Regions from separate parts of the Streptomyces sp. NPDC001980 genome, predicted to be linked through region 1. Evidence: riboswitches for the same ligand, from Rfam matches in the RefSeq annotation. Region 1 holds a riboswitch; each other region holds the start of a gene.
The links. A riboswitch is a leader RNA that binds a small molecule or an ion and turns the genes downstream of it on or off. The one in region 1 is predicted to bind cyclic di-AMP.

Region 1 (4,622 bases):
ATCACGACGAGCCCGCGCACGCCAAGGGGAAGACCGGCATCCCCGGTGAGCGCAAGGCCGAGTTGATGACGCATCTGCTGAACATCGACCCGCCGGACCACACCCGGCTGCGGCGGCTGGTGAGCAAGGCGTTCACCCCGCGCCGGGTGGCCGAGTTCGCGCCGCGGGTGCGGGAGCTGACCGACCGGCTCATCGACGGGTTCGCGGAGCGGGGCGAGGCCGACCTCATCCACGAGTTCGCCTTTCCGCTCCCCATCTACGCCATCTGCGACCTGCTCGGCGTCCCGCCCGAGGACCAGGACGACTTCCGGGACTGGGCGGGGATGATGATCCGGCACGGGGGAGGGCCGCGGGGCGGGGTCGCGCGGTCCGTGAAGAAGATGCGCGGGTATCTGGCCGAGCTGATCCACCGCAAACGGGAGGCGCTGCCCGCCGAGGCCGGTCCCGGCGAGGACCTCATCTCCGGGCTCATCCGGGCCTCGGACCACGGGGAGCACCTCACCGAGAACGAGGCCGCGGCCATGGCGTTCATCCTGCTGTTCGCCGGGTTCGAGACCACCGTCAACCTGATCGGAAACGGGACGTACGCACTGCTCACCCACCCCGGGCAGCGGGCACGCCTCCAGGAGTCCCTGGCCGCCGGCGAGCGCGGGCTGCTGGAGACAGGTGTCGAGGAACTCCTCCGCTACGACGGGCCGGTGGAGCTGGCCACCTGGCGGTTCGCCACCGAGCCGGTCGCGATCGGCGGGCAGCACATCGCGCCCGGCGACCCGGTCCTGGTCGTCCTGGCCGCGGCGGACCGGGACCCGGAGCGGTTCGCCGAGCCGGACACCCTCGACCTCGCCCGGCGGGACAACCAGCACCTCGGCTACGGCCACGGCATCCACTACTGCCTGGGCGCCCCGCTCGCCCGCCTGGAGGGGCAGACCGCGCTCGCCGGTCTCCTCACCCGCCTTCCCGACCTGCGACTCGCGGTGGACGAGAGCGAGTTGCGGTGGCGCGGCGGGCTCATCATGCGCGGACTGCGCACGCTCCCCGTGGAGTTCACGCCCACCGGTCCCTGAAGCCCCTGGCAGGCCCTCGCAGGCCCTTGCCGAGCCCTCGCCGCGCCCCGGCCGAAGCCCGTACCGGCCTGTACGGGCCAAAGGTGACCAGTGTTCAAGTCTGTGATCTTCACGTGATCTACGCGGCATTAACTTGTGACAAGTGATCGTCTGCCGATACGTTCACCCATCAGCGCGGCGCCCCTGCGGGACCCGTCGTGCCGGTCACCGCTGTCGCTCGAAAGGTTTCCGCATGCTCTCCGGGAACGGTCGTCACCGTCGCCCCCGCCAGGCTCCGGCGCTCCTCGTCGCGGCCGGGGTGACCGGCTCCGCCATCGCCATCCCGCTCCTCGGTGCGGTGAACGCCAGCGCGGCCGACGGCTCCACCTGGGACCAGGTGGCCGAGTGCGAGAGCGGCGGGTCCTGGAGCGCCGACCACGGCACCGGCTACTACGGCGGCCTCCAGATCTCCCTGGACGACTGGAGCAAGTACGGAGGCCTGGAGTACGCGAGTACGCCCGACCAGGCGAGCCGTTCGCAGCAGATCGCGGTCGCCGAGAAGATACTCGCCGACCAGGGGACCAAGCCCTGGCGGACCTGTGCCCTGCTCGCCGGACTCTCCTCCGACGACGCCTCGGTGAACGTCGACACGGGCCTCGGCGACTCGGGTGATTCATCCGGTTCCTCCGGCTCGTCGGACTCGTCCTCCGGGTTGTCGGACTCGTCCTCCGGGTTGTCGGACTCGTCCTCCTCTTCCGGTTCCGACTCCTCTTCGGGCGCCACGGACTCCGGGAACGAGTCCGCCACCCCCTCGCCGAGCGCGAGTGCCGACAGTGGCTCCAAGGCGGACACTCCTAGCAAATCCAGCAAGACGGACAAGTCGGAATCCTCCGGATCTGACTCCGACGCTTCGAAGGTGAGTGGGAGTCCTGCTGCTTCCGAGGCTGACGACTCGGACAATTCGTGGCAGACCGGGGGCTCTTGGAGTCTGGTGGACACGGGGGCCGTCAGCAGTGGCGGCAAGCATCGTGGCGGCTCGGCGGACGAAAGCGTGACAAACGGTCAAAGTGCCACCTCCTCGGGTCGGCACGCCTCCCGTGACAGCGGCACCTACACCGTCCGCGACGGCGACACCCTCGCCTCCATCGCCGACTCCCTTGACCTCGACGGCGGATGGCGCGCGCTCTACGACGCGAACAAGGCCGACATCGGTACCGACCCGAACGCCATCGCCCCCGGTCAGACCCTGAAACTCGGCAGCGAATAGGACGAAAAGCGGCGGGAGTTGGCGCCCCGCTTCGAGCTGAATGTCCGTTTTGGTGAAAGTGTGGGATGAGTCTCAGAAGCCCTGATCATCTTTGAAATTCACCTGATGGCCTGTTTACGGTCGAGGCCGCTCGTCACCACGAGCCCCGGCCGTCGCAACGCCGAGTCCTGCCAGCGGCCACCCGGGAACAGTCGTCGCGTCATGCGCCGTAGGCAGGAGCGGGGGACCCAAGGTAAGTGCCGGGACCGGTGGTTGACGCCGCCGATCCGGCTCGGGGTGAAGCCGCGCACCGACACACGGTGTGCGGCCGGGCAACTCAACCGGCCCGAACCCGACAGCTCACCTCGCAGGCGTCGGTGAGGGGATCGATCCATGCTGTTCTCCGGCAAGGGCAAGCACCGTCGTCCGTCCAAGGCCGTCCGCGCCATCGCTGTCGCCGGTGTCACCGGTGTCGCCGTCGCCGCTCCGCTGATGGCGGCCGGCAGCGCCTCCGCCGCCACCGCCTCCGAGTGGGACGCGGTCGCCCAGTGCGAGTCCGGCGGCAACTGGGCCATCAACACCGGCAACGGCTACTACGGCGGTCTGCAGTTCTCGGCCTCCACCTGGGCCGCGTACGGCGGCACGCAGTACGCCGGGCAGGCCAACCAGGCCACCAAGGCGCAGCAGATCGAGATCGCCGAGAAGGTCCTCGCCGCCCAGGGCAAGGGCGCCTGGCCGGTCTGCGGCACGGGCCTGTCCGGTGCCGCCTACACCGGCAGCTCCGCCGGCTCCTCCGCCAGCTCCTCGTCGAGCAGCAGCGCCGGCACCAGCACCCGGTCGACCGACACCCAGGCTGCCTCCCGCTCCGCCGAGCGTCCGGCCGCCAAGAAGACCGTCACCACCCCGACCGGCAAGAAGGTCAAGAAGGGCGACGGCGAGTACAAGGTCGTCAAGGGTGACACCCTCAGCTCGATCGCCGAGAAGCACAAGGTCAAGGGCGGCTGGCAGGCGCTGTTCAAGCTGAACAAGAACATCGTCGAGGACGCCGACTTCATCTACCCGGGCCAGCAGTTGCACCTGAAGTAAGGCGAAGCGAGGCGCGGGGCGGCCGCCCTGAGTATTAAGCGGCGCCCAGCTGAACCACAGCTCCCACACAACCGTGGTCCCCATAGTGGAGACCACGTGAGGGTCACCCCCGTCCCCCACGGGCCCCCGCTCCGGTGCGTTTTCCCCCGAACGCACCGGGGCGGGGTTTCTCTTTGCCGTCCCCCTGGCCTCTCTCCTGGCCTGCTTCTTGGCCCGCTCTTCTCCCGTTCTTCATCGGGACCCCCTTTGTTCCGCACGTGAACAATGAGTACCGTCTGTGTGTCCACGGGCCGGTCGGTCGTGCCGGCCGACGGCCCCGGGACGGTTAGGCTCTAGTCGCAAGGCTGAGCAAGGGCCGGCCAGGCCCGCGTGCGCCCCGCACAACCAGCGTCACATCCCATGAAGGAGATGCTCGTGCCGTCCATCGACGTCGTCGTAGCCCGGGAAATCCTGGACTCCCGAGGCAACCCCACGGTCGAGGTCGAGGTCGGCCTCGACGACGGCAGCACGGGTCGTGCCGCCGTCCCGTCCGGCGCCTCCACCGGTGCCTTCGAGGCCATCGAGCTCCGTGACGGCGACCCCAACCGCTACCTGGGCAAGGGTGTCGAGAAGGCCGTCCTCGCCGTCATCGAGCAGATCGGCCCGGAGCTCGTCGGCTACGACGCCACCGAGCAGCGCCTGATCGACCAGGCCATGTTCGACCTGGACGCGACCGACAACAAGGGCTCGCTCGGCGCCAACGCCATCCTCGGCGTCTCCCTCGCCGTCGCGCACGCCGCCTCCGAGGCGTCCGACCTGCCGCTGTTCCGCTACCTCGGTGGCCCGAACGCGCACCTGCTGCCCGTCCCGATGATGAACATCCTCAACGGCGGCTCGCACGCGGACTCCAACGTCGACATCCAGGAGTTCATGATCGCCCCGATCGGCGCGGAGTCCTTCTCCGAGGCGCTGCGCTGGGGTGCCGAGGTCTACCACACCCTGAAGAAGGTCCTGAAGGGCAAGGGTCTGGCCACCGGCCTCGGCGACGAGGGCGGCTTCGCCCCGAACCTGGAGTCGAACCGCGCCGCGCTCGACCTCATCCTGGAGGCCATCAAGCAGGCCGGTTACGTCCCCGGCGAGCAGATCGCGCTCGCCCTCGACGTCGCCGCGTCCGAGTTCTACAAGGACGGCAAGTACGAGTTCGAGGGCAAGTCCCGCTCGGCCGCCGAGATGACCGAGTACTACGAGGAGCTCGTCGCCTCCTACCC
Region 2 (4,622 bases), on a different contig from region 1:
CCGAGGGCGACCTCGTCGCGGTCCACCTCCACGACCAGAACAGCCCCTCGGACCTGGGCACCTCGGTGTACGAGATCTTCCGGGTGCGCCACGGCAGGATCGTCGAGCACTGGGCGCTCACCCAGGCCGTCCCGGCCACCTCGGTGAACGGCAACAGCATGTTCTGAGCAGCCCGTTCACGATCCTCCCCCGTCGTCCATCCCCCTTCCCGAGAGCAGAGCGCCATGCGCCAGTCCCGCCCCCGATCCGCCCACCCCGGCGCCGGCCCGGAGGTCGCTCCAGGCGTTGTCCGGCTGGGTGACCCCCTCGTCAACTTCTACCTGGTGGATCACCCGGACGGGCTGACCCTCGTCGACGCCGGCCTGCCCGGACAGCGGCGCACGCTCCTCGACCACCTGGCCGCCGCGGGACGGAGCCCGGCCGACATCCGGGCCGTCCTGATCACCCACGCGCACCCCGATCACACCGGTCTCACGGCGGAGCTCCAGCAGGCCGGCGCGGAGGTGTGGGTCCACGAGGACGACCGGGCCATGCTCATGGACGGCCCGCGCAAGGCCATGCGGCACGCCAAGTCCGAACGCTCCCCGCTGCCGTACCTCGTCCGCCGTCCCGCCGCGCTCGCCACCATGGTGACCATGGCCCGCCAGGGCGCCTTCACCGCACCGCCGCCCGCCCGGGCACGCACGTTCGGCGACGGTGCGCGGCTGGACGGCGTGCCCGGGCGGCCGCAGGCGGTCGCGCTGCCCGGCCACACCCCCGGCAGCACCGGCTTCCACTTCCCCGACCAGGGCCTGCTCTTCACCGGCGACGCCCTGGTCACCCAGGAGGCCTTCACCGGGCACACCGGCCCCTGCCTGGTCTGCCGTGCCTTCACCCACGACTCCGCCGCCGCCCTCGCGTCGCTGGACGGCATCGCCGGCCTGTCCAAGGACACCGTCCTGCTGCCGGGGCACGGTCAGCCGTTCGACGGCGGCCCCCGCGAGGCGGTCGCCCAGGCCCGGCATTTCGGCGTCCACTGACCCCACGGCGGCCCCCGCCGCCCCTCCGCCGACCCCGTGAGTCTTCACCCGTGTGACTTCCCCTCTTCCGATGGCGTATGCTGGTGTCACCGACGCGGGGTGGAGCAGCTCGGTAGCTCGCTGGGCTCATAACCCAGAGGTCGCAGGTTCAAATCCTGTCCCCGCTACTGAAACTCAGGGCCGGAATCCAAGAATTCGAGGATTCCGGCCCTGAGTCATGCCCAGGTCTGTGTTCCTCATCACGCACGTCCACCGGCCGCGTTCCTGCGCGCCACCGGCGGCGGCATGGCGGACGACATGGCACTGCTCGCCGTACGACGGCCCTGAGCGGGGTGTGGTCACGGTCGGTGTCCGGATGACCGCCCTGCGCATAACAACTGAGTCGCCATCAAAACCTGTGTGACTCCTGAGCTGAGCGGTGGGCACCGTCGACTCGACCGTTTTTGACCGGTCGTGGCAGGTAAGTCCAAGCTTTGAAAGCTTAATGATCAAGACGAACGGCTTGGAATCTGGTAGCCGGGTCTATTAACGTTCGATAACGCAGCGCGGTCGTCCCAGCCGTCACCCGCGACGGCTCCGTGCGCACGCGCCGAATCCCGCAAGGGAACCGGGGAACCACCACCTTGGGGTGAATCGCACGGCTACCGCCGGGTACGAAACGGCCGGTATACGCGCGTAGGAGACCTTCCCGCTCCGAACCCGTCAGCTAACCCGGTAGGCGGCGGAAGGAAAGGAGTGCGCCCGCGTGGCGTCCAACCCGCCTGCTCCGACAGCCCCCTTCGTGCCCAGCCAGCGTCAGCCCGACACCTTCGGCTACGGCGGCTACCGCGCCGACGAGGGCCCCTTCGAGGAGTGGAACCCCACCGAGGAGTCCCTCTCCGCGGTACGCGGCCGGCACCGGGTCGCCAAGCAGAAGGGCGGCGGGCTCGCCCGCAGCTCCACGGTTCTCGGCGTCGGCGTCATAGCCGCCGTCGGCGCGGGCGGCATGGCCAGCGCCAACACCGGCAAGCCGCCGGTCTCCATCTCGCTGCCCGACCTGCCGTCCTCCGTCGACTCGCTGCTCGGCGAGGACGGCGGCCACCAGGCCACCCAGACCACGCTCAGCAGCGTCACCACGACGACCGCCACCGACTCGGACTCCTCCTCGTCCGACGCCGGCGAGGCGCTGCGCAGCCGGATCATCGCCCAGGCCGCGCAGCAGCAGAACCAGCTCGACACCAAGGCCAGCGCCAAGGCCGTCGCCGCCGCCGACAAGGCGGTCGCGGACGCCGAGGCCAAGGCGGAGAAGGCGGCCGCGGCCAAGGCCGCCGACGCCAAGGAGAAGGCCGAGGCCTCCGCGAAGCAGAAGGCCGAGCAGGCCCGCCTCGCCGAGCTGGCCAAGCAGTACACGCTGCCCGTCGTCTCGTACACGATCACCGGCACCTTCGGCCAGGCCGGCTCCATGTGGGCCTCCGGCTACCACACCGGCCTCGACTTCGCCGCGCCCACCGGCACGCTGATCAAGGCCGTGCACAGCGGCACGGTCACCGAGGCGGGCTGGGCCGGCTCCTACGGCTACCGCACGATCATCACCCTGGACGACGGCACCGAGCTGTGGTTCTGCCACCAGTCCTCGATCGGCGTCAAGGTCGGCCAGAAGGTCGCCACCGGCGACGTCATCGGCCGCGTGGGCGCCACCGGCAACGTGACCGGCCCGCACCTCCACCTGGAGGTCCACCCGAACGGCCAGGCCACCGCCATCGACCCGATGACCTGGCTGCGCGGCAAGGGCCTCAACCCCTGACCCTGGCCCTGACCAGGACCCGGACCTCACCTTCCGGCCTCCGGCGGCCCTGACGGCAACCCCCCGGCGTCAGGGCCGCCGGTCTGCCTGCCACGCCTCGGGCAGGCGGTGCGCCTTCAGCCGTGCGCCTTTACAAGAACTTCGTGTTGCACCGGCATGGGGTGCCCGGCGACGCGTGTTGAAGTGAAGTATGAGTGCTTCTTCCGCTTCCCCGTCCCTCCGCAAGCTCGGCGCCTCCGACCTGGAGGTCTTCCCGCTCGCCCTCGGCGGCAACGTCTTCGGCTGGACCGCCGACGAGGCCACCTCCTTCGCCGTCCTCGACGCCTACGCCGCCGCGGGCGGCAACTTCGTCGACACCGCCGACTCGTACACGGCGTGGATCGAGGGCAACAAGGGCGGCGAGTCCGAGACGATCATCGGCAAGTGGGTCAAGGCGCGCGGCAACCGCGACGACGTCGTCATCGCGACGAAGGTCAGCCAGCACCCCGAGTACCTGGGCCTGTCCGCCGCCAACATCAAGGCCGCCGCGGACGCCTCCCTGCGCCGTCTCGGCACCGACCACATCGACCTGTACTACACGCACTTCGACAAGCCCGAGATCCCGGTCGAGGAGATCATCGGTGCGCTGGACGAGCTGGTGCGGGCGGGCAAGGTCCGGCACATCGCCGCGTCCAACATCACGCCGGAGCGACTCCAGGAGTCCCTGGACTTCTCCGACCGCGAGGGCCTCGCCCGGTACGTGGCCCTCCAGCCCCACTACAACCTGGTCTCCCGCGACACCTACGAGGGCCCCCTCCAGGACCTGGCCTCCCGCACCGGCCTCGCGGCCGTTCCCTACTTCTCGCTGGCCGCCGGCTTCCTTACCGGCAAGTACCGCCCCGGTACGACGGTCGACAGCGTGCGAGCGGGCCGCGCCGCCCAGTACGCCGAGTCGGAGCGCGGCCAGAAGGTGCTGGCGGCCCTGGACGAGATCGCCGCGGCCCACGAGGCCCCGATCCCCACGGTCGCCCTGGCCTGGCTGGCAGCCCAGCCCACCATCACGGCCCCGATCGCCTCGGCCCGCACCCTCGAACAGCTCCCGCCCCTGCTGGGCGTGGCGGACCTGACGCTGACGGACGAGGAACTGACGAAGCTGACGACGGCTTCGGCCTGACGGCTTCCGCTCCCTCGTTCTTTTCTCTTTTCCGCCGCAACGGCGCTCAGCCCCCACGGCGCATTCCGGCGGTGCCGAGCCGTCCGCGACTCCGGAGCACTAGCTCCGATACGGGTTGTAGGCCGGATACGGCACCGCCGCCCCGTAAGCCGACGGCGCATAACCGGCGTACACCGGCCGCCACCCGCCCGGCGCAGCCGTCCGCGCCGCGTACTCCAGGGCCGGCCGCACCAGCTCCCGTCGGTTCCACAGCTCCGTGAGGAGCTCCCGTTCCCGCACCACGAAGTCGGCCCCCGCCCGCCCCCGCTGCCCCCGGCGCCGCAGCAGCGCCAGCGTCGTCGCGTATCCCTCGTACTCGGTGACCGCCCGCCCCGCCGCCTTCCCGAAGTGGTACGCGGCGTACTCCCGGGCCATCTGGCGCGCCCGCATCGACCCGAGCACGAACGGCTCGGCCACCCCCAGCCACCCGGCGTAGACGTAGGCCGGCAGCTCCTCCCGTACGGTCCGCAGCTCGCGCTGCCGCGTCCAGACGGCCAGCCAGGTCAGCAGCCCGAACGTGGGCACCATGAACATGCCGTACACGGCGAAGAACCCGTACTGCCCGAACGTCGAGGACCCGTTCCAGAACGCGTGCATGCTCATCGCGAGCAGCAGCCCGGCGACCGGC
Region 3 (4,622 bases), on a different contig from region 1:
CTCGTGCGGTCGTCGTCGCCACCGGCCTGTCCGGGCTCGCCCGCCTCCCCGCCGAGCTCGCCCGGGCGGGCGCCGACGGACCCGCGGGACCGGTCTCGCACAGCTCCCAGCACCACGACCTGACCCGTTTCTCCGGCAAGGAGCTGATCGTCGTCGGCGCCGGGCAGTCCGCGCTGGAGACGGCGGCCCTCGCCGCCGAGGCCGGCGCCCAGGTGCGGGTGGTCTCGCGAGGGCGTGGCAAGGTCGCCTTCGGCGCCCCGCCCTGGGACCAGCCGAAGCTGCGCCCTGAGTCGCCGTTCGGCCGGGCCTGGTCCCTGTGGGCACTCAGCTACTACCCGCACCCCTACCGCTACCTCCCGGCGCAGACCCGCCACTACCTGGTCCGCCGGGTGCTCGGCCCGCTCGGCGCCTGGTGGCTGCGCGACCGTTTCGAAGGCAAGGTCCAGGTCCGCGAGGTCGCCGCTGTGACCGGCGCCGACACCTCCGGCGGTGCTCCGGTCCTCACCGTCCGCACCCACGACGGCGGCATCGACCGCCTCACCGCCGACCACGTCATAGCCGCCACCGGCTACCGCGTGGACACCGCCGCGATGGACTTCCTGGGCGCCGAGCTGCGCACCCGGGTCGCCGTCACGCGCGGCGCCCCGAGACTCGGCGCCGGATACGTCTCCTCCGTACCCGGCCTGTACTTCACGGGCCTCCCGGCGGCGGCGTCGTACGGCCCGGTGATGCGGTTCGTGTGCGGTACGGCGTTCGCCTCACCGCGCCTCGCCGGCCACCTGGCAGCGGCCCACGCCTGACACCCCGGGGCCCGACCGTCACCCGGCCCCCGAGGGCCACACCTCCTCCTCGGCTGCCCGCAGCCGGGCCAGGAACTCCTCGACCGACCCGGGCGGCCTGGCCGCTCCCCCCCGCAGCCTCGCCCTGGGCCTCCCGGCCCGGGTAGGGGTAGTACATGCCGAAGACCACCACCGGCAGCGGCCGCCCGAGGATCTTCTCGATCTGGCCGCCGTCGTGCGGATCCCGGGCCTGCCGGATGCCCGGGTCGGCGAAGTCCAGCCCCAACCACCGGTGCGCGGCGTCCAGTTCGGCCGCATCGCCGTCCCCGTCGAACCAGAGTCCGAGCCGCCGGCCCTCCTCGACGTACAGCGCATCGCCGGCCGGGCTCTCGGGGCAGGTGCCGAGCATCTCGTAAAACGTAACGCCCGCCACTGACAACGGCCCCATCACGGAGGCGGCGAAAGCCACTTGAGGCCGAAACGCACAGTGAGTCCCAGGGCCGTGCTGTCCGTATTCTCTGATCATGGTCGCACCCTCCCCGTACTCACTGATCGCCACCGACCTGGACGGCACGCTGCTGCGCGGCGACGACACGCTCTCGGAACGGTCGCTCGCCGCGCTCACGCGGGCCGGCCGGGCCGGTGCCCGGCACCTCGTGGTGACCGGCCGTCCGGCTCCGAGAGTGCGCCCACTCCTCGACGACCTCGGCTGCACGGGACTCGCGGTCTGCGGTCAGGGCGCGCAGGTGTACGACGCCGGCGCGGACCGGCTGCTGTGGTCGGTCACCCTGGACCGGGAACTGGCGGAGACCGCACTCGGCAAGATCGAGGCCGAGGTCGGCCAGGTGTACGCGGCGGTCGACCAGGACGGCGTGGACGGGCTCACGCTCATCGAGCCCGGCTATCTGATGCCCCATCCCACGCTGCCCGCGCTGCGCGTCGCCCGGCGCGACGACCTGTGGTGCGCGCCCATCAGCAAGGTGCTGCTGCGCCACCACACCCTGTCCGACGACGAACTGGCGACGACCGCCCGCTCGGTGGTCGGATCGCTGGCGACGGTCACGATGTCGGGGCCGGGGACTGTCGAACTGCAGCCGTGCGGGGTGACCAAGGCGACCGGGCTCGCGCTGGCCGCCGACCGTCTGGGGCTCAGCCCCGGACAGGCCATCGCCTTCGGCGACATGCCCAACGACATCCCGATGTTCGAGTGGGCGGCCTACGGGGTGGCGATGGCCAACGCCCACCCTGAACTCAAGGCGATGGCCGACGAGATCACCGCGTCGAACGAGGACGACGGCATCGCCGTCGTCCTCGAAAGACTCTTCGACTGATCCAGGACGTCTGACCTGGGACGTCTGATCCGGGACGTCGGTCAGTACGCCCCGTGGACGTTGTCGATCGAGCCGTACCGCGCGGCGGCGTAGTTGCAGGCGGCGGTGATGTTCGCGACCGGGTCGTAGATGTCGAACGACGTGCCGTCCACGTGGTAGGCCTTGAACGTCGGGTCGATCACCTGGAGCAGGCCCTTGGACGGGATGCCCTTGGCCGCGTTGGAGTCCCAGAGGTTGATGGCCCGCGGGTTGCCGGAGGACTCCCGCATCAGGTTGCGGTAGATGCCGTTGTAGGTGCCTGGTATGTGCTTCTCCGCCATGATGGCGAGCGACTCCCGGATCCAGCCGTCGAGGTTGTTCGGGTACCCGGCGAGAGTCGTCGAGGCCGTCGTGCTGGAGGAGGTGGCGGCGGAGGCGGACGCGGCCCCGATGAGCGGCAGGGCGAGGACGGCGGCGCCGGTGCCGGCGACGACGAGCGTACGGATGATGCTGTTACGGCGGGGACGGCGGTGCTGAGCGGCAGCAGGCATGGCGAAGTTCCTCTCCGTCGCCTGCGAGGTGAGCTGTCGGGTTCGGGCCCGGGGAGTGCCCGGCCGCACCGTCCGAAGGCGATGCGACTTCACCCCTAGCCGTTCCGGAACGACGTCTGTTCTGTGACGTCGGCCGCCCGGTCCGGCGACTTACCTGGGTCCCCCGCTCCTGCCGTGCGAATGAACTCGTCGATGGGTCAGTACGGGCGGCGGCAGGATTCGGCGTCCGCCCGGCGAGCCGGAACGTATGCGAGAGCACATGTCCGGAACAAGAGGCTGATTCACACAACATGCCGATTGAACTTGATCTGCGTCGTATGGGGCGCTTGATCCTTTGCGGCTGCCAACCTTCAACTGGCCCACAGGGAAAGGAAAGGAAGGGTTGCCTTACAGCCCTTGCGTCACCCGGGCCCACGTGACCTACTTCACGAAATCGCAATAACGGCAAATCAGACATGAGGGATGCGTGGAATCCGCCTTTTTCCTGGTTCGGGGGGGAGTCGCCTCGCGCACATTCGTGCGGATTGCCTCTGTGGGGCGCGTGGAACGGTTCTCGATATGGGCAATTTCTACGAGTAGTCCGAATTGCCGGTTTGTGTGGATGATCGGCTGAGTGCGGGTGGAACCCGGGAGGGGGCGTGCTGACGACTGTCCTGCTCGCTCGATCGGGTGCCTCTCCGGCGCACCCTCCGTCAACTTCGGAAGCCTCGGCTACGCGCGCGTGGCGCCGACCGGGCCCAACGGGGAGGTCGGGGCGGGCGGTTGACGGGGCCGGGTGTCCGGAGTGGTCGGGAGGGCGTCGGGGGTCGTTGCGTGTGTACGTGATTCTCGTCACGTCGGGGGAGGGGGGTGTGGAACCGGTGATCTCCGGTGGGCGTGTCCACCGTGAGGGCGGAACCTCCCCTGTGGTGCGCGTCGTTGTCATGGCGGCCGTCCCGGGCGGGAACCCGAACGTGCCGACGTTCCCGCGAGCCGGCGGGGAGGTGCGCGGGCGCCACGCGCGCGCAGGGATTGATCAGGGACGCCGTTCCGTCGGTCGAGGGGATGACGGTCGGGGGATGACGGTCAAGGAAATGCGGATCGAGGGGGTGGACCGAGGGAACGCGGACCGGGAGGACGCGGACCGGGAGGGCGTCGACCGGGAGGGCGTCGACCGGGAGGATGTCGACCGGGGGCGTAGGCCAACGAAACGCGGAGGGCGTCGTGCGTGGTCTCGTGGAGGAAGGGTGTACGGACGGGTGCGGGGTGTCGCCGTTCGTGCATCGGGTGCACCCGTCGGCTTGGGCGGGCGGCGGACGGGGTACGCCCGGGCAGGTGACGTCGGTCGGGGGAGGCGGGGCCGATTCCGGGCCGCAGTCGTCCGGAGGGCTCACCGCCGGACGGGCGCCCGGGTGCCACCCGGGATCCGAACCCGGCGCGGGGCCCGCTGCGGGACACGGCCTGGGCCTCGGTTCGGGACAACTGTCCGTACTTCCTGTTAAGTCAGTGGATGTCAGATCGTATCGGCTGATCAAAAACATAACGGTCATGATCCGATAGCGCCCGGGGTGTAACCGTGGGCGCTATCGGTGATCGAAACCTGACCGGATACGCTGACTTGAGTGATGGCAGCGACCTATCGACAAACCGTGTAATCGCCAGTAGACACCAGCAGACAGGAGACCCCTCGTGACCGTCGTCGGGCCGTTCGGGCTGAGCGTGCGGGACCAGGCTCTGGAAGCCGATGTCCAGGCCGGATTGACGGCTGTCGAGGAGGGCTTGCTAGAAGCCACCAAGAGCGAGGTCCCGTTCATCACGGAGGCCGCGCAGCACCTCGTACGGGCCGGGGGGAAGCGGTTCCGCCCGCTGCTGGTGATGCTTGCCGCGCAGTTCGGCGATCCGTACGCACCCGGTGTCGTGCCGTCGGCCGTCGTCGTCGAGCTCACCCATCTGGCCACGCTGTACCACGACGACGTCATGGACGAGGCCGCCGTGCGGCGCGG
Region 4 (4,622 bases), on a different contig from region 1:
TGGCCAGCACCCGCAGGTAGGCCAGGACGTCCCGGACCTCCTTGCGCTCGTAGAAGCGGACGCCGCCGACGACCTTGTAGGGCAGGCCGACCCGGATGAAGATCTCCTCGAAGACACGGGACTGCGCGTTGGTGCGGTAGAAGACGGCGACATCGCCCGCCTTCGCCTCGCCCGCGTCCGTCAGGCGGTCTATCTCCTCGGCGACGAACTGTGCCTCGTCGTGCTCGGTGTCGGCCACGTAGCCGGTGATCTGCGCGCCCGCGCCCGCGTTGGTCCACAGGTTCTTCGGGCGGCGGGACTCGTTGCGCTCGATGACCGCGTTGGCGGCGCTCAGGATCGTCTGCGTGGAGCGGTAGTTCTGCTCCAGCAGGATCGTCGTCGCATTCGGGTAGTCCTCCTCGAACTGGAGGATGTTGCGGATCGTCGCGCCCCGGAAGGCGTAGATCGACTGGTCGGCGTCACCGACGACGCAGAGCTCGGCGGGGGGCAGGTCGTGCTCGCCGGGCGGGGTGTCGGCGTCGTCGGCGCGGGCGACGGTGCCGGTGCCGACCAGCTCGCGGACGAGCGCGTACTGGGCGTGGTTGGTGTCCTGGTACTCGTCGACCAGGACATGCCGGAAGCGCCGGCGGTAGTGCTCGGCGACGTCCGGGAAGGCACGCAGCAGGTTGACCGTCGTCATGATCAGGTCGTCGAAGTCGAGGGCGTTCGCCTCGCGCAGCCGCGACTGGTAGAGGACGTAGGCCTGGGCGAGGGTCTTCTCGAAGCCGTCGCTCGCCCGGGCGGCGAAGTCCTCCTCGTCGACCAGCTCGTTCTTGAGGTTGCTGACCTGGGCGCTGAACGACTTCGGCGGGAACCGCTTGGGGTCGAGGTCCAGGTCGCGGCAGACCAGGGCCATCAGGCGCTTGGAGTCGGCCGCGTCGTAGATCGAGAAGGAGGAGGTGAAGCCGAGCTTCTTGCTCTCCCGGCGCAGGATCCGCACGCAGGCGCTGTGGAAGGTCATCACCCACATCGCGTTCGCGCGCGGGCCGACGAGGTGCTCGACGCGCTCCTTCATCTCGCCCGCGGCCTTGTTGGTGAAGGTGATCGCGAGGATCTGGCCCGGGTGCACGTTGCGCGCGCCGAGCAGGTGCGCGATGCGGTGGGTGAGCACGCGCGTCTTGCCGGAACCGGCGCCGGCCACGATGAGCAGCGGGGAGCCGGCGTGCACGACGGCCGCCCGCTGGTTGTCGTTCAACCCCTCCAGGAGCGCGGCCGGGTCCAGGGCCGGGCGGGCGGCGCCGTCGCGGTAGTAGGCGTCCCGGTCCGGGGGCGCGTCGAACTTCCCGCCGAACAGATCGTCCGGAATCGACTCCGGAGCGTGCTCGTCCTCGGGCGGCGGCGGGGGTTCCTCGTCATGGCCGCGGGGGGCCTGGAGGCTCGCCAGGAAGCTGTCGTCAAAGAGGCTGCTCATCGCTCTCCGAGTCTAGGGCGCCCCACCGACAACCGGCCGCCGCCCCGAAAACTCGCCCGGGTGACCGAACAGATCCACTCGGTCACGGCCGGTCAACGCGCGTCACGCAGCCGCGAACGCTCACCCCGAACCGTTCGACCCTCCCGGGCAAGTCGCCCATAACACCCCGGATCGCCCCGCCTGAACACATCGCAACGCCGAGGTCACGAAAATGTATCGGGCATATCGCACATCAAACTTCACAGGGACCACACGAGTTGGCTAGCGTGCCGGGCAGGCCGTACGACCCCCACCGGCGAACATCGCCGGGCCGCACGGCCTCCGCCGAGTCCGGGGCGCCACCGCGCATCCGGAGCCGGGGACCCACACCGATCCCGGGGTGAATCGGTCCCGACTCCCCTCCGGGGAACGGACCGTAGGGCAACCCTTCCGAACCACCCGCCCGAACCCGACAGCTAACTCGGTAGGCGGAACACTGGAAGGAGTCGCCCCCGTTGGCGTCGCACCGCAAGTCCCGGCCCTCAGGAACGCGCGCGGCAGGCATACGCACCCCCGCGCTGGCCACCGCCGCCCTCACCTCCATGGCCCTGTTCTCCCAGACGGCCGAGGCCGCGCCCTCCGACGACGGCAAGCCGAGCCTGGAGGAGGTCGAGAAGAAGGTCGACGCCCTCTACCGGCAGGCCGAGTCGGCGACCGAGAAGTACAACACGGCCAAGGAGCAGACGGGCAGGCAGCGCAAGCAGGTCGACACCCTGCTCGACGACGTCGCCCGGCGCACCGACCGGCTCAACAAGGCACGTGAGGAACTGGGTTCGTTCGCGGCGGCCCAGTACCGGACCGGGGCCGACGTCCCCGACACGGCGACCTTCCTGCTCGCGGACAGCCCCCAGGACTACTTCGACCAGGACCAGCTGATGAGCCGTCTGACCTCGCGCCAGAAGGGCGCGGTCGACGACTACGTCACCGAGCAGTCCGCGACCATGAAGAAGCGGCAGGAGGCCTCCCAGAGCCTCGAGTCGCTCACCGAGACGCAGGGCGACCTCAAGACGGCCAAGACCACCGTGCAGACGAAGCTGGCCTCCGCGCGGGAACTGCTGTCGCAGCTGACGGCCGCGGAGAAGGCCCGGCTGGCGGCGATCGAGAAGCGGCAGCAGGAAGCGGCGGACCGCAAGGCGGCGGAGCTGGCGAAGCAGCAGGCCGCGGCGGCCGACCAGAAGGCGTCGTCGTCCTCGACGTCGGGCGGCTCCTCTTCCGACTCGGGTTCCGGCTCCGGCTCGGACTCCGCCTATGCCACGAAGGCCGCCAAGGCGATCGCCTTCGCCCGCGCGCAGATCGGCAAGCCGTACGTCTGGGGCGCCACCGGCCCCGGCTCCTACGACTGCTCCGGGCTCTCCCAGGCCGCCTGGAAGGCCGCGGGCGTCTCCCTGCCGCGCACCACCTACGACCAGGTGAACGCCGGCACCACCGTCTCCCTCGCCGACGCCCAGCCCGGCGACCTGGTCTTCTTCTACGACGACGTCAGTCACGTCGGCATCTACATCGGCAACGGCATGATGATCCACGCCCCGAAGCCCGGCGCGTACGTCCGGGAGGAGTCGATCTACTACGGCGGCGAGTCGATCATCCACAGCGTGGTACGCCCGGCCTGACCCCACGGGGCGCCCGCCATCCCTCGGGCGCCCCCGCCCGCTTCTCCGCTCCCGCTCGCAACCCGCCACTCCGAGCGCCACGGCGCACCTCTCCCCTATGGCACCCGGCCGCTCCCCCGCACGCCCCCGGCTCGCCGTCGCGCGGTTCTCGGGCCGCACGCGCGCGTGCCCCGTTCGTGCTGCGGCCGACTCTCCCTAACATCAGGGGCATGTCCGGCATTTCCCCCCTCCGCGCCTGGTGGGCGCAGCGTCCGCCGGCGGCCGGGGCCGCCGTGATGGCCACCGGCATCATGTCGGTGGGGTTGCACCTGGCGGGCGCGGAGACCGTGTCCCGGGTGGCGCTGGTGCTGACCTGCGTGCTGTGGGTGGCGCTGGCGGCGGACTTCGTCGTACGCCTGGCGCGCGATCGCCGGCGGTGGGCGCAGGAGGCGCGGACGCCGGGCGCGCTCACCGCCGTGGCCGCGACCACGATGCTGGGGACACGGTTCTCGGCGCTCGGGTGGCAGACCCTGGCCGAGGCCCTGCTGGCGCTGTCGGTGGTGCTGTGGCCGCCGTTGCTGGTCCTCGTCGTGCGGCACTGGAAGCCGAGGATGCCCGGCGCGGTGTTCCTGGCCTGTGTGGCCACGCAGGGCCTGGCCGTACTGGGAGCGACGCTGGCGGCGGCCGTGACCACGGCGTGGCTCGCGCACCTCTCGCTGGTCCTGTTCTGGCTGGGGCTGGCGATGTACGGGCTCGCCGTGCCCCGGTTCGAGTGGCGACAGATCGCCCAGGGGCCCGGCGACCAGTGGGTGGCGGGAGGCGCGCTCGCGATCTCGGCGCTGGCCGGGGCGCGGCTGCTGTCCGCCGACAGTGCGCGGCTGTACCTGTGGAACGACGACGACCGGGGTGTCCTGCGGGTGGTGACGGTGGCGCTGCTGGTCCTGGACCTGGCCTGGTACGTCGTCCTGCTGGCCGCGGAGGTGGCATGGCCCCGGCTCCGTTACGACGTGCGCCGCTGGGCGACGGTGTTCCCGATGGGGATGACGGCGACGGCGACGCTGTCGGTCGCGGCCGCCGTCGGCGGTGCATGGCTGAAGTGGCCGGGGCGGGTGCTGGTGTGGGTCACGGTGGCGGCCTGGCTGACGGTGGCGGCCGGTGCGGCGGCGGGCGCCCGGGCCGCTCTCAGGAAGGCCCGCTGAGGATGCCGGGGATGCCGAGGGTCACGTCCACAGCACGGCGATGAAGATGTTCACCACCGTGAGCAGACCCACCAGGCCGAAGGCGCCCTTCTCGACCTTCTCGTCGTCCCGTTTCACGTAGACGAGCCCCAGGATCACGATCAGCAGGGCGAGCTTCACGCCGATCTTGACGGTGTTGACGTGGTGGTCACCGGCCTCGTTGAGGCCGACCAGGATCACGCCGGTCGCGAGCATGGTGAACGCGCCGTGCAGCATCCCGGGGACGAACCGGGCCGTGCCCTGGCCCATCGCCTTCATCTGGGCGAGGAAGCCGCCGAGGAGCGCGGCGATGCCGATGATGTGCAG

Region 2: another riboswitch for cyclic di-AMP. It lies ahead of ABT137_RS12425 (M23 family metallopeptidase); the one in region 1 lies ahead of ABT137_RS19990 (transglycosylase family protein).
Region 3: another riboswitch for cyclic di-AMP. It lies ahead of ABT137_RS16665 (transglycosylase SLT domain-containing protein); the one in region 1 lies ahead of ABT137_RS19990 (transglycosylase family protein).
Region 4: another riboswitch for cyclic di-AMP. It lies ahead of ABT137_RS29035 (C40 family peptidase); the one in region 1 lies ahead of ABT137_RS19990 (transglycosylase family protein).

Annotation. Positions count from the first base shown of each region.
Region 1 is NZ_JBEOYD010000012.1:14,309-18,930, reverse strand. Features, by position in the region: gene ABT137_RS20000 (cytochrome P450 family protein) at 1-1,064, shown strand, start outside; gene ABT137_RS19995 (transglycosylase family protein) at 1,297-2,310, shown strand; cyclic di-AMP (ydaO/yuaA leader) riboswitch at 2,505-2,678, shown strand; gene ABT137_RS19990 (transglycosylase family protein) at 2,683-3,375, shown strand; gene eno (phosphopyruvate hydratase) at 3,784-4,622, shown strand, end outside.
Region 2 is NZ_JBEOYD010000006.1:339,134-343,755, forward strand. Features, by position in the region: gene ABT137_RS12410 (nuclear transport factor 2 family protein) at 1-167, shown strand, start outside; gene ABT137_RS12415 (MBL fold metallo-hydrolase) at 225-1,019, shown strand; tRNA gene ABT137_RS12420 (tRNA-Met) at 1,113-1,186, shown strand; cyclic di-AMP (ydaO/yuaA leader) riboswitch at 1,597-1,755, shown strand; gene ABT137_RS12425 (M23 family metallopeptidase) at 1,765-2,802, shown strand; gene ABT137_RS12430 (aldo/keto reductase) at 2,993-3,955, shown strand; gene ABT137_RS12435 (PrsW family intramembrane metalloprotease) at 4,055-4,622, opposite strand, start outside.
Region 3 is NZ_JBEOYD010000009.1:223,390-228,011, forward strand. Features, by position in the region: gene ABT137_RS16655 (FAD-dependent oxidoreductase) at 1-800, shown strand, start outside; gene ABT137_RS16660 (HAD family hydrolase) at 1,304-2,110, shown strand; gene ABT137_RS16665 (transglycosylase SLT domain-containing protein) at 2,152-2,640, opposite strand; cyclic di-AMP (ydaO/yuaA leader) riboswitch at 2,644-2,842, opposite strand; gene ABT137_RS16670 (polyprenyl synthetase family protein) at 4,309-4,622, shown strand, end outside.
Region 4 is NZ_JBEOYD010000021.1:62,241-66,862, forward strand. Features, by position in the region: gene pcrA (DNA helicase PcrA) at 1-1,450, opposite strand, end outside; cyclic di-AMP (ydaO/yuaA leader) riboswitch at 1,763-1,936, shown strand; gene ABT137_RS29035 (C40 family peptidase) at 1,945-3,099, shown strand; gene ABT137_RS29040 (tellurite resistance/C4-dicarboxylate transporter family protein) at 3,309-4,277, shown strand; gene ABT137_RS29045 (hypothetical protein) at 4,299-4,622, opposite strand, start outside.